DNA from 2 places in the Arthrobacter zhaoguopingii genome. Region 2 is predicted to be linked to the other one. Evidence: predicted binding sites of a transcription regulator. Region 2 holds the regulator's gene; the other holds the start of a gene.
What was found. Region 2 encodes HspR, which represses chaperone genes until heat shock. Its sites were predicted from a motif close to AAGTTGAGTCNNNNNGACTCAACTT; they were not measured.
Positions count from the first base shown of each region.

Region 1: GVV77_RS06620 (Hsp20/alpha crystallin family protein) is a predicted target of HspR. The motif match lies at 2,322-2,346, and genes of this name have one in related genera.

Region 1 covers NZ_WIAE01000004.1:83,369-89,616, reverse strand. Annotated here, with positions in the region: gene pstS (phosphate ABC transporter substrate-binding protein PstS) at 1-848, opposite strand, end outside; gene GVV77_RS06625 (SDR family oxidoreductase) at 881-1,678, opposite strand; gene GVV77_RS06620 (Hsp20/alpha crystallin family protein) at 1,800-2,264, opposite strand; tRNA gene GVV77_RS06615 (tRNA-Val) at 2,591-2,664, opposite strand; gene GVV77_RS06610 (haloacid dehalogenase type II) at 2,906-3,574, shown strand; gene nhaA (Na+/H+ antiporter NhaA) at 3,724-5,094, shown strand; gene GVV77_RS06600 (hypothetical protein) at 5,091-5,336, opposite strand; gene ku (non-homologous end joining protein Ku) at 5,336-6,169, opposite strand; gene GVV77_RS06590 (SRPBCC domain-containing protein) at 6,238-6,248, shown strand, end outside.
Region 2 covers NZ_WIAE01000015.1:39,031-45,278, forward strand. Annotated here, with positions in the region: gene GVV77_RS15730 (esterase/lipase family protein) at 1-474, shown strand, start outside; gene dnaK (molecular chaperone DnaK) at 602-2,464, shown strand; gene GVV77_RS15740 (nucleotide exchange factor GrpE) at 2,467-3,144, shown strand; gene GVV77_RS15745 (DnaJ C-terminal domain-containing protein) at 3,314-4,291, shown strand; gene GVV77_RS15750 (heat shock protein transcriptional repressor HspR) at 4,336-4,758, shown strand; gene GVV77_RS15755 (hypothetical protein) at 4,874-5,437, shown strand; gene GVV77_RS15760 (PspA/IM30 family protein) at 5,478-6,176, shown strand; gene GVV77_RS15765 (DUF5655 domain-containing protein) at 6,148-6,248, opposite strand, start outside.

The sequences.
Region 1 (6,248 bases), on a different contig from region 2:
ACCATCGAGGCGAGGTCGACGGCGGCCGCGGCGGCTTCGGCGCTGACAGGCACGTACTCGCTGCCCACGCGCAGGTTCACCCGTCCAAGAGGCGGTCCGACGGCCGAGTCATCGGCGTAGGTCACGGCACCCTCGGTGCCCGAGACGGTGCTGACCACCCCGGAGTTGCCCTTGGAGTTCTCCCCGCCGATGCTTCCGGGCCAGGTTCCGTCGGGTTCATCGGTCCAGATCTCGGGCACCACGGCGTGGAGGTAGTCGGTGAAGTTCTCGGTGGTTCCGGAGTCATCTGACCTGCTGACCGGGGCGATGCGCGTCCCGGGCAGGTCGACCCCAGGGTTCTGCAAGGCGATCTCCGGGTCGTTCCAGACGGCGATCTCACCGCGGAAGATCTTGGCGATGGCCGCCGCGTCGAGGTTCAGCTCAGTGATGCCCGGGAGGTTGAAGGCGATGCTGATGGGGGAGACGTAGGCGGGAATGTTGAAGGCGCCGCCCGGCCCGCACGCCTCTGCGGATTCGGCGAGCTCCTCGTCGCTGAGGTAGGCGTCGGAGCCGGCGAAGGTCACCGCCCCGGCCAGGAGCGCTCCGCGCCCGGCGCCGGAACCATCGGGGGAGTACTGCACCTGAGCGCGTGGATTGACGGTGGCGAAGGCCGCCCGCCAGGCCTCCATGGCAGGTCCCTGCGCCGATGAGCCGGCGCCGGTGATGGCCCCCTGGAGCTTCGAGTCGGCGTTGCGTGCCGCTGATTCCTGCTCCGGGCCCAGGGGATAGTCAGACCCGCAGGCGGCGAGCGTTACGCCGAGGAGAACGGCGGAGAGGGCTGCGGTGAGGCGGGGAGGTACAGGTTTCACCGGGTCAACGTTACAGGCCCGGATGCGGCTTCTCAGAGCGAGCGCCATGCCCCGCTGGTGAGGTGCGACCCTGCCTGCGGGCCCATCAGGAGCATCCCGCCATCCACGACGAACGATGCTCCGTTGACGTAGCTTGCGGCCGGTGAGGCGAGGAAGGCGATGACCGCGGCGACCTCCTTCGCGTCGCCGGGACGGCCCACCGGAATGCCCGGCCGGTCAACGGTTCGGGGATCCACGTCTTCGGCATCGTTCATGGGGGTCGAGATCTCCCCGGGCAGTACGGCGTTGGCCGTGATGCCCTGGTCTGCCAGCTCGAGGGCGATGGTCCGCACCAGCCCGCCCAGCCCGTGCTTGGAGGCGTCGTACGCCGCGGAACCGACCCGGGGCTGCTCCTGGTGCACGCTGGTGACCGCGATGATGCGCCCGCCCCGGCCGGCCTTGACCATTCGGGCCGCCGCCCGCTGGATGCAGACGAACGCCCCGTCGAGGTTCGCGGCGAGGGTGCCGCGCCAGGTATCCCAGTCGGTCTCGAGGAACAGGGTGCCGCCCTTGACCCCGGCGTTGTTGACGAAGACGTCCACGCCGCCGAGCTCCTCGGCCATCGCGTCGACCACGTCGCCGCAGGCAGGGGCGTCGGTGGTGTCGAGCCCGGCGACGACGGCCTTCCGCCCAAGGGCGCGCACTCCGCGGGCGGTCTCCTCCGCCCCCTCCGAGTCCGAGTGCCAGGTGATGCCGACGTCGAGGCCGGCCTCGGCCAGGGCCAGCGCGGTGGCCCTGCCGATTCCCGAATCGGATCCCGTGACGATGGCGGTGGCGGGAGAGAAATCCATCCCGCCATCCTTTCCGCAGGTGATGGTGTTGGCAAGGGAATCCGCTGGCTGAAAAGGCGAAGGCCGGGACGGACGCTCGGTGCGCCCGGCCCGGCCCGGGAAGGGGAGAGCCCTGCGGCTCCTAGGCTTCGACGGTCTTCTGCCCGGATCCGCCCTCAACGGACTCGCCCTTGACGGCCTCGGAATCGGTTCCCGACATGACCTCGATCTTCCGCGGCTTCGCCCGCTCGGTCACGGGGATGTTGACGCTCAGCACGCCGTTCTCGTAACGGGCCGAGATGGCCTCGATGTCAATCCCCTGACCGAGGTTGAGCTGGCGGAGGAAGGATCCGCTCTCGCGCTCGCGGGTCAGCCACTTGACCCCTTCGGCGCCGCGCAGGGTGCGCTCGGCCCGGATGGTGAGCAGCTGGCCGTCGACGTCAATATCGACGGAGCCCGGATCGATGCCCGGAAGGTCGGCGGTCAGGATGTAGTGGTCGCCCTCGCGGTACAGGTCCATGGGCATCAGGCGCAGCCCTTGCCGGGGATCCAGCAGCGCGCCGGCGACGCGGTCCAATTCCCGGAACGGGTCGAACTTCATGGCCATTTGAAAACAACTCCTTCGCACAACGGCCACCGACGGTGGTGGTTATTTCATCTACCAGAGTTGAGCGGGTTCCGCTCAACCTGCAGTTAAATTAGCACTCTCAAGAGGAGAGTGCCAAGTGGTGCGCCAACTTTTTTGAGGTTCGTTCGGGCCGAAGAGGAAAGGCCGGATACGGCCGGCGGGCCGGCCGTGCCAGGGAAGGGAACCCGTCGCAGGAAGGGCCTAAAGGGTGAAGCCCTCCCCCCCCGTGCAAGGGAAGGGAAGCCGTCGCAGGAGGGGCTTAAAGAAAAGCAGCCCTCCCGCAAGGATTGCGGGAGGGCGCAGAGTGCCTGCGCGGGGCCTCGATCCCCGGGCCTTCCGCGTGTGAAGCGGATGCTCTACCAGACTGAGCTACACAGGCAGATGGTTCTCCAATAGCTTAGGGCATTTCCCGCCCGCTCCAAACCCGACCTCCGGGGCGCGGACGGGGGCAGGTAAGCAGGGAGGCGCAGGCGGTGCTCCACGGCGGACTGTTCCCAGTGGCCGTCGGCGGAACTAGGCTTCCCCCAGCGGTTTGCGCCGCGGACGCCCAACGAACCGGAGAGCCGATGCACACCATGGAACCCGCCAGCTCCTGCCCGATCGACGGAGGGTAGGGCGCCATGCGCCCCTCGGTGCTTGTCTTCGATGTCAATGAAACCCTTTCGGACCTCTCACCCATGGCCGGGCACTTCGCCGGGATCGGCTGCTCGGACGGAACCTCCCGGTTGTGGTTCGCATCCCTGCTGCGGGACGGATTCGCGCTGACCGCAGCAGGCATCAACCCCCGTTTCACCGACGTGGCCGAGGATGCCCTCCGGTCCGTGCTGGCCGGGCAGCCCGTCAACCGGAGCGTCGACGACGCCGTGGCGCTGCTGCTTGACCGGTTCCGGAACCTCGGCGTCCACGAGGACGTCATCCCCGGCATCGAAGCGCTGACCGACAGCGGCCACCGCCTCATCACTCTGACCAACGGCGCGGCGGCCATCGCCGAAGGGCTCGCGCAGCGCGCCGGAATCGAGGGCAGTTTCGAGAAGTTCCTCTCGGTGGAGGATGCCCCGCTCTGGAAACCCGCACCCTCGGCGTACGGTTATGCAGCCGGTGCCTGCGGCACCGGGGTCGAGGACATGATGCTGATCGCCTCCCATCCCTGGGACATCGATGGGGCAGCGCGGGCGGGCATGCGGACCGCTTGGCTGAACCGCAACGGCTCACCTTACCCCTCGTCCTTTCGCCGTCCCGATCTGGTCCTCACTGCGCTTCGGGAACTTGCCCGGGAGCTCGAATCCTGATGTTGCATCTGCCACAGGCAGCCGCGTCGGGCCGGCTGCCGGCGGACCCCCCGGTATGCATCACCCGCGCCGCCGGGTAGTCTGGATCACGGTGAGCCGGGAAGTCTGGTCGGCGCTTCCTCAAGCGACCGCCGACAAAAGGAGCTCCTGTGTCCTCCACCCCGTCCCCACCCACCCAGCCCTCGAGTGAATCCACGGCGAAGCGGGTCTTCACCCGGGCCAGCTATCCCGAACACCTGAGGATGTCCTCGATCCTGCGCAAGGAGACGGTGGGCGGTGCGCTCCTGCTCCTCGCGACGACGCTGGCGCTCATCCTCGCCAACACTCCGGCCGCCGATGGATACTTCGCCCTGCGCGACGCCAAATTCGGCTACGAACCGCTGCACCTCGAACTCAGTGTCGGTGCCTGGGCGGCCGACGGCCTGCTGGCAATCTTCTTCTTCCTCGCCGGGCTCGAACTCAAGCGGGAGTTCGTCGCCGGCGACCTCCGCCGCTTCTCCCGTGCCATCGTGCCGGTGGCTGCCGCTATAGGCGGAGTCGTGGTGCCCGCACTGATCTACGTCGCGGTGATCCTGACCAGCGGCTCGGACGCCCTGCGCGGCTGGGCCATCCCCACGGCCACCGATATCGCGTTCGCCCTGGCTGTGCTCGCCGTCGTCGGATCCCACCTTCCCGGGGCCCTGCGCATCTTCCTGCTCACTCTGGCCGTTGTGGACGACCTGATCGCCATCAGCATCATCGCCTTTTTCTATTCCGGGAACATTGCCGCTACGCCCCTGCTGCTGGCGGTGCTTCCGCTTGCCCTCTATGCCTTCCTGGCCCACCGGTTCTCCCGGTTCTTCCAACGGCACGCGATGGCGCCGTGGCTGATCCTGCTGCCTCTCGGTTTCATCGTCTGGACCCTGGTGCACGCCTCCGGGGTCCACGCCACCGTCGCCGGGGTCCTCCTCGGCTTCGCCGTCCCGGTCAAGCCCTCGCGGAAAGCCCAGGCCGAAGGTTCCACCGTGCCGGACGCCGAGGGGCTGGCGGACACGATGGAACACCGCATCCGCCCCCTGTCGGCGGGTGTCGCCGTCCCGGTCTTCGCCTTCTTCTCGGCGGGGGTGACGATCGGCGGCGCCTCGGGGTTCCTCAGCGCCATCACTGACCCGATCGCCGTGGGCATCGTCCTGGCACTGGTGGTCGGAAAGCCGATCGGCATCCTGCTGGCGGTCTGGCTCGTGACCAAGGCCGAGAAGGCTAACCTCGACCCCGACCTGTCCTGGGTGGATATTGCCGGAGCCGCCCTGCTGGCCGGCATCGGGTTTACCGTCTCACTCCTCATTGCGGAGCTCGGTTTCGGCCAGGGCACCCCGGAGGACGACCACGCGAAGGTCGCGGTGCTGATCGGCTCGCTCCTCGCGGCGCTCGCCGCCTCCGTCATCCTGCGCTCACGCAACCGCCACTACCGGCAGATCGAAGCCAAGGAGGCGGTCGACGCCGACCGGGACGGCGTCCCCGACGTGTTCGAGGAACGCTAGCGCCGCGTCAGCCAGGCCAGGGTCAGCGCTCCGGCGGTACGGCGGAACCCGCTGTCACCGTCGGCGGCCTCGAGCGCGGCCCAGATGGCGAGGCAGGCGGTGCTGGCCCGGCCGAGTGCCTCGCTGTTTTCGTCCTTCAGTGCCATCAGGGACGCCGCGCCCAGCCCGGCCCAGGCCAGGATCAGGGCATTGGGGCGCTGGGCGATGCCCTGCCTGCCGCGGGAGTCGGTGAAGAAACCCATTACGCTCCCTTCTTCGAACTGGTCGAGTCCTTCTTGCCGCCGGACTTCTTTTCGCGGTTTTTCTCGAGACTGCGGCGCAGAGCCTCCATCAGGTCGAGGACGTTGGTGTCGTCCTCCTCCGCCGACGCGCCGAAGGTCTCCTCGGTGCTCAGGGTGTCGCCCTTCTCGATCTTCGCATCGATCAGGGTGCGCAGCTGCACCTGATAGTCATCGGTGAAGTTCTCAGGATCGAAATCCGTCGAGAAGGACTCGACGAGGGCCGCGGACATCTGCTTCTCCTTGGCGGAGATGCGCACCTTTTCCTCGAGAGCGGGGAAGGAGGCTTCGCGCACCTCGTCGTCCCAGAGCAGCGACTGGAGCATCAGGACCTCGCCGCGGACCCGCAGCGCACCGAGCCGGCTCTTCTGCCGGAGGGAGAACTGGACGATCGCCGTCCGCTCGGTCTCCTCGAGGGTCTTGCGGAGCAGCACGTAGGCCTTGGTGGAGGCCGAATCGGGCTCAAGGTAGTAGGAGCGGTCGTACATGATGGGGTCGATCTGGTCGCTGGGAACGAATTCGACCACCTCGATCTCACGGCTTTTTTCGACCGGGAGGGAGCCGAGGTCCTCCTCCGTCAGCACCACTGTGTGCTCGCCGTCGTCATAGGCCTTGTCGATGTTCTTGTAGTCGACCACTTCCCCGCAGATCTCACACCGGCGCTGGTAGCGGATCCGCCCGCCGTCCTTATCGTGGACCTGGTGGAGGCCGATGTCGTGGTCTTCGGTGGCGCTGTACACCTTCACGGGCACGTTCACCAGCCCGAACGCGACGGCTCCCTTCCAGATGGCTCTCATGGAACAAGTGAACACCACCGGCAGCACACCTAGCCAGAGCCGGTTTTCCCGCGGTCTACGATGGATAGGTGACTTCCTC
Region 2 (6,248 bases):
ATGCCCCGGTACTACCTCGGGTTCCTCGGCGGAGCGAAAAAGGTCAATCACCTCGTCGGGATTGCCCCGTCCAACCACGGAACCGAAGGGGTTATTGCGCCGACGCCGGACCAAGTCCCTCTGGGGACCGGCGACGCGGGTTTCCTCTGCCAGGCGTGCGCGGACCAGGAGGCGGGGTCGGCCTTCCTTGCGAAGCTGAACTCGATCGGCGACACGGTCAACGGGCCGTTCTACACCGTGCTTTCCACGAAGTACGACGAGGTCGTCACTCCCTATCCGAGCCAGTTCCTCAGCGGGCCGGCCCGGCAGGTTACGAACATCACCCTTCAGGACAAGTGCCCGCTCGACCCGATCGAGCACGACCAGGCGCCCAACGATCCAGTGGTACACCAACTGGTCAGCCACGCCCTGGCCTCCAAGGGCCCGGCGAGCCCCCTGTATCAGCCGGAATGTTTCCCGACATTTCAAAGTTGAGCAGGGCAGGCTCAACTTTGGTTTGACTCTCGACGAGGGCGGAGTACAGTTGAGTGAAGAACGCTCAATCTACGCGCCCGGCGGTTGAGCGGCCAGCATATTCCCGGGCTGTCGAAAGGAAACTTGCATGTCACGTGCAGTAGGCATTGACCTCGGAACCACCAACTCAGTTGTTTCAGTCCTCGAAGGCGGCGAGCCCACCGTTATCGCGAACGCCGAGGGCGCGCGCACCACGCCCTCCATCGTTGCGTTCTCCAAGGCCGGTGAGGTGCTGGTCGGCGAAATCGCCAAGCGCCAGGCCGTCAACAACATCGACCGCACCATCGCGTCGGTCAAGCGCCACATGGGCACCGACTGGTCCATCCCCGTCGACGACAAGAAGTACACCGCCCAGGAAATCTCGGCCCGCATCCTTCAGAAGCTGAAGACCGACGCCGAGTCCTACCTTGGCGAGAAGGTGACCGACGCCGTCATCACCGTTCCCGCGTACTTCAACGACGCCGAGCGCCAGGCCACCAAGGAGGCCGGCGAGATCGCAGGCCTGAAGGTGCTGCGCATCGTCAATGAGCCCACCGCCGCCGCGCTCGCGTACGGCCTGGACAAGGGCAAGGAAGACGAGCTCATCCTCGTGTTCGACCTCGGCGGCGGAACCTTCGACGTCTCCCTGCTCGAAGTCGGCAAGGACGAGGACCAGTTCTCCACCATCCAGGTCCGCTCCACCTCCGGTGACAACCGCCTGGGCGGCGACGACTGGGATCAGCGCGTCGTCGACTTCCTGCTCGCGCAGGCCAAGGCCAAGGGTGCCGACCTGTCCAAGGACAAGATCGCCCTGCAGCGCCTGAAGGAGGCCGCGGAGCAGGCCAAGAAGGAACTCTCTTCGGCCACCTCGACCAACATCTCCCTGCAGTACCTCTCCGTCACCCCGGAGGGACCGGTGCACCTGGACGAGCACCTCTCCCGCGCCAAGTTCCAGGACCTCACCAAGGACCTGCTCGACCGCACGAAGAAGCCGTTCCACGATGTGATCTCCGAGGCAGGCATCAAGGTCTCGGACATCAACCACATCATCCTGGTCGGCGGCTCCACCCGCATGCCCGCGGTCTCCGAGCTGGTCAAGGAGCTCGCCGGCGGCAAGGAGCCCAACAAGGGCGTCAACCCCGATGAGGTCGTCGCGGTCGGCGCCGCACTGCAGGCCGGTGTGCTGAAGGGCGAGCGCAAGGACGTCCTGCTGATCGACGTCACCCCGCTCTCCCTCGGCATCGAAACCAAGGGCGGCATGATGACCAAGCTCATCGAGCGCAACACCGCCATCCCGACCAAGCGGTCCGAGACCTTCACCACCGCCGACGACAACCAGCCGTCCGTGGCGATCCAGGTCTTCCAGGGCGAGCGCGAGTTCACCCGCGACAACAAGCCGCTGGGCACCTTCGAGCTGACCGGCATCGCGCCGGCCCCGCGCGGAGTGCCGCAGGTCGAGGTCACCTTCGACATCGACGCCAACGGCATCGTGCACGTATCCGCCAAGGACAAGGGCACCGGCACCGAGCAGTCGATGACCATCACCGGTGGTTCCTCCCTTTCCAAGGAAGACATCGACCGCATGGTCCGCGAGGCCGAGGAGCACGCAGCCGAGGACAAGGCCCGCCGTGAGGCAGCCGACACCCGCAATGCCGCCGAGCAGCTCGCCTACTCCGTCGACAAGCTCATCGCCGACAACTCGGACAAGCTGCCCGAGGAGGTTAAGACCGAGGTTCAGGCCGACGTCGACGCCCTCAAGAAGGCGCTCGAGTCCCAGGACAACGAGGACGAGGTGAAGACCGCGTTCGAGAAGCTGCAGGCCTCCCAGTCCAAGCTCGGCGAAGCCATCTACGCCTCCGCCCAGCAGGACGGACAGAGCGGCCCCGGAGCATCGGCCGACGGATCCGGCCCCGCCCCGGCGGAGGACGATGACATCGTTGACGCCGAGGTTGTCGACGAAGAAAAGAAGTAACCATGCCGCACCACGGAAATGAAGAAGAGTACCAGTCAGAGCCAGTGAGCTTCCGGGACAACCGCAAGATCGACCCTGAAACGGGCGCCGTCCGTGGGCAGCAGAAGGACGCCGGCGACCCGGCACCGGCCGAGCCGGTGTCCGGGGCGGCCGGGGAGCAGGCGCCCCCGGCGCCGGCCGTCCCGGACTCCGCCGACGGCGACGCGCTCGCCCAGGCGGAAGCCATCCTCAACGAGGCCGGCGAGGGCGAGGACGCGCCGGTGACGGAGGTCATCGCCGAACTGCGCAACGACCTGCTCCGGCTGCAGGCCGAGTACGTCAACTACCGGCGCCGCGTCGAGCGGGACCGCGACGTTGCACGCGACCAGGCCGTCATCGGCGTTCTGAACTCGCTGATGCCGGTCCTCGACGACATCGACGCCGCGCGCCAGCACGGCGACCTTGCCGACGGACCGTTCGCGGCGATCGCTGGCAAGTTCGAAAACGCCCTCAAGGCGTACGAGCTGACCCGCATCGACGAGACCGGCGTGGCGTTCGACCCGAACATCCACGAGGCGCTCATCCAGCAGCCCAGCGCGGACGTTCAGGCCGACAGCGTCAGCCAGGTACTCCGCGCCGGCTACCGCAAGGGCGACCGCGTGCTGCGGGCGGCGCAAGTGATCGTCGCAGTACCGGAGTAAGCTCCGTCAATGCTGGCCGGGTCCCCGGACGGCGGCAACGAAACTTCCCGCTCGCAGAGCTCGCCGGAAGTATTAAAGCCGCCTTCCCCGGGAACCCGGCCAGCGTCGGCAGTGCCTCCTGCAGGTACTGTTCCCTACATCGTTAAGAAGCAGTGAAAGGAGACTCCAATTGGCTAGTCAGGATTGGGTCGATAAGGATTTTTACAAGATCCTCGGTGTCTCCAAGGACGCGACCGACGCCGACATCAAAAAGGCGTACCGCAAACTCGCCCGCAAGCACCACCCTGACCAGAACCAGGGCGACGCCGGGTCCGAACGCATGTTCAAGGACGTCTCCGAGGCGTACTCCGTGCTGTCCGACTCCGAGCAGCGCCAGCAGTACGACGCCATCCGCGCCATGGGCGGCGGCGCCCGCTTCACCGCCGCCGGCGCCGGGGCGCCAGGCGGCAGCGCCGGCTTCGAGGACATCTTCGGAAACCTCTTCGGCCAGAGCGCCGGGCCCCGCACCCGCGGCGGCAACAGCTACAGCAACCTCCCGCCCGAGTTCGCCGACCTCTTCGGCGGCGGCGGCGGGTTCGGCGGTGGCTTCGACGCGCCGCCGCGCAAGGGCGCCGACCGCACCGCCAGCACCACCATCTCCTTCGCCGGGTCCATCAAGGGCACCACCATTGGACTGCGCGAGCCCTCCGGGGAGGTCATCGACGTCCGCATCCCGGCCGGCATCAAGGACGGCCAGAAGGTGCGGGTGCGCGGACGCGGCCAGTCGGGGCCGGCGGGCAGCGGCGACCTCATGGTCACGGTGAACGTCAAGGATCATCCGCTCTTCCAGCGCGACGGCGACAACATCAAGGTCCACGTGCCCGTGACCTTCCCTGAGGCCGCACTCGGCGCGCAGATCGAAGTGCCGACCATCACCGGCGACCTGGTCAAGATGAAGGTCCCGCCGGGTACCCCCTCGGGCAGGACGCTGAGGCTCAAGGGCCGCGGGGTGTCCACGCCGAAGGTGACCGGGGACCTGCTTGTGACCATCGACGTCGTGGTGCCCCAGAACCTCTCCAAGGAGGCCGCCGCCGCGGTTGAGGCGTTCGCCGCCGCGACCGCCGACGCCAACCCCCGCGCGGGCCTGGCGGCCAAGGCCCGGCTCTAACCGCACACCCGTCCCCCGCACGCGGCACCCGGAAGGAGACCATCATGGATAGTCAGATGCCGATCTATGTCATCTCGGTCGCCGCCGAGCTGGCCGACATGCACCCGCAGACGCTGCGCCAGTACGACCGGCTCGGCCTCGTCACACCGAGCCGGGCTCCCGGGCGCGCCCGGCGGTACTCCCAGAAGGACGTCAGCACCCTCCGCGAGATCCAGCGGCTATCCCACGAAGGGGTTTCCCTCGAAGGGATCCGCCGCATCCTCGAACTCGAGAACCAGGTGTCGGCGCTGCAGCAGAGGGTCCGGGAACTCAGCTCCGAACTGGCGCAGCGCCGCGGTCAGCCCGATCCCAGCCGGGTGTTCGCCGCCGGGCTGGCCGGCGACGTCGTCACCTTGGCCCGGGGCCAGCGCCCGCGGGCCCGCAGCCAGGCCGTCATGGTCTGGCGCCCGGACATCGCCCGCAACTGAGCGGACGGCACGGCCCGGTGGATTTCAGCGGCCAAAATCTGGAAATCGCCGCACCCGCAGGGCACACTAGAGGCATGCTCCGCTCCCGCTCCCGCTCCCCGAGGACCCTGTACTGATGGACGGATTTCTTCAGCTGCTGATGGTGTTCGGCATCATCCTGCTCATCATGGGCCTGACCTCCACCGCGCTGCTCTGGCTGGCCGTCCGGCGGATCCGGCGTTCAGGACTGATGCGGCGCGCGGCCGACAACGGCGTCCTGACCCTTCACTCCCTCGCCATGGACCGGACCGTGCGGGAGCCGGCCCGGCTGGCCCTGGAGCTCCGCCGCTCCAACCAGGCCAACCGGCGGGCCCTCGCCGAGGCCGTGCAGCGCGGCTGGCCGGTGGGCAACCTGCCCGCCGCCGCCGAAGAGCTCGAACGGGCCGCCGCCTCCGTCGGAGACCACCTGCGCATGGCCGACCGGGAGCCGAACCGGGCCCTGAAACGGGAACTGACGGCGGACCTCGCCCGCCATGTGCGCTCCCTTGAGGGACTCTCGGTTGACCTCCGGCGCTGCCTGCTGCGGGGTTCAGGCTCCATGGACCGGCTCGAGCTGGAACGCAGCGGCGCCCGGCTGACCATGGAGATCAGCGCCATGCATTCATGGCTTACCGCCTACGGGGTCCGGAGGGCGTCATGACGGCGCCGCTCCGCCGCTCCTAGGCCCCGGCAGGGCAGCGATGTCCCTTTCCCGGCGCATCTCGCGGATCGTCCGCGCCAACAAGGCCGCCGCCCAGCCCGTCGAGGACCCTCGGGTGACCGCAGCCAACGCACAGCGGGCGCAGCACGCAGCCCTGGATCAGGCACGGCGGGGAGCCGCCGATGTCGCCGCGCACCGGCGCCGCCTCGAAATCCTGGCCGGCGAGGCTGCCGCGCGGGTGCGCCACTTCGAGGCGCACGCCGCCGCCGCGGTCGCCCGTGGCGATGACAACGCCGCCCGGGAAGCCCTGCGAGCCCAGCTGGGTGCCGCGAAGCACCTGCAGACCCTCAGCGGGCAGCTTCAGGAGATCGACGTTCAGGCCCGGCGGCTCGCCGCCGACGTCGCACGGCTTGAGGAACGGATGTCCGACAGCTGGCTCCGGCACCAGGCCCTGCTGGCCCAGCAGGCCGCGGCCGAGGCCTCGGTGCGGGCCCAGGAGGCACTGCGCGCCTCGGCGGGCCCGATCGGGGGCGGGGAGCTCGCCGCCCGGGAAGCCGAGCGGGAGGTGCGCCGCCTGCAGGCACTCGCCGCCGCCCGTGAGGAACTGGCCTGGTCGGATCCTTCCTCACAGCGGGTCCAGGAGGCGTTCGAGGAGCTCGAGGCCGACTCCGCTGCGCGCCTTGAGCTGGCCCGGCTCAAGGAACAGCGGGCTAGAGGCTTTCGTCCCGGGCCGCAGTAAGGGCCTGCAGCACCGCGTCGTCAATATCGTCGACTGTCTTCAGGCGGATCCGCCAGCGGAACGGATCGTCCT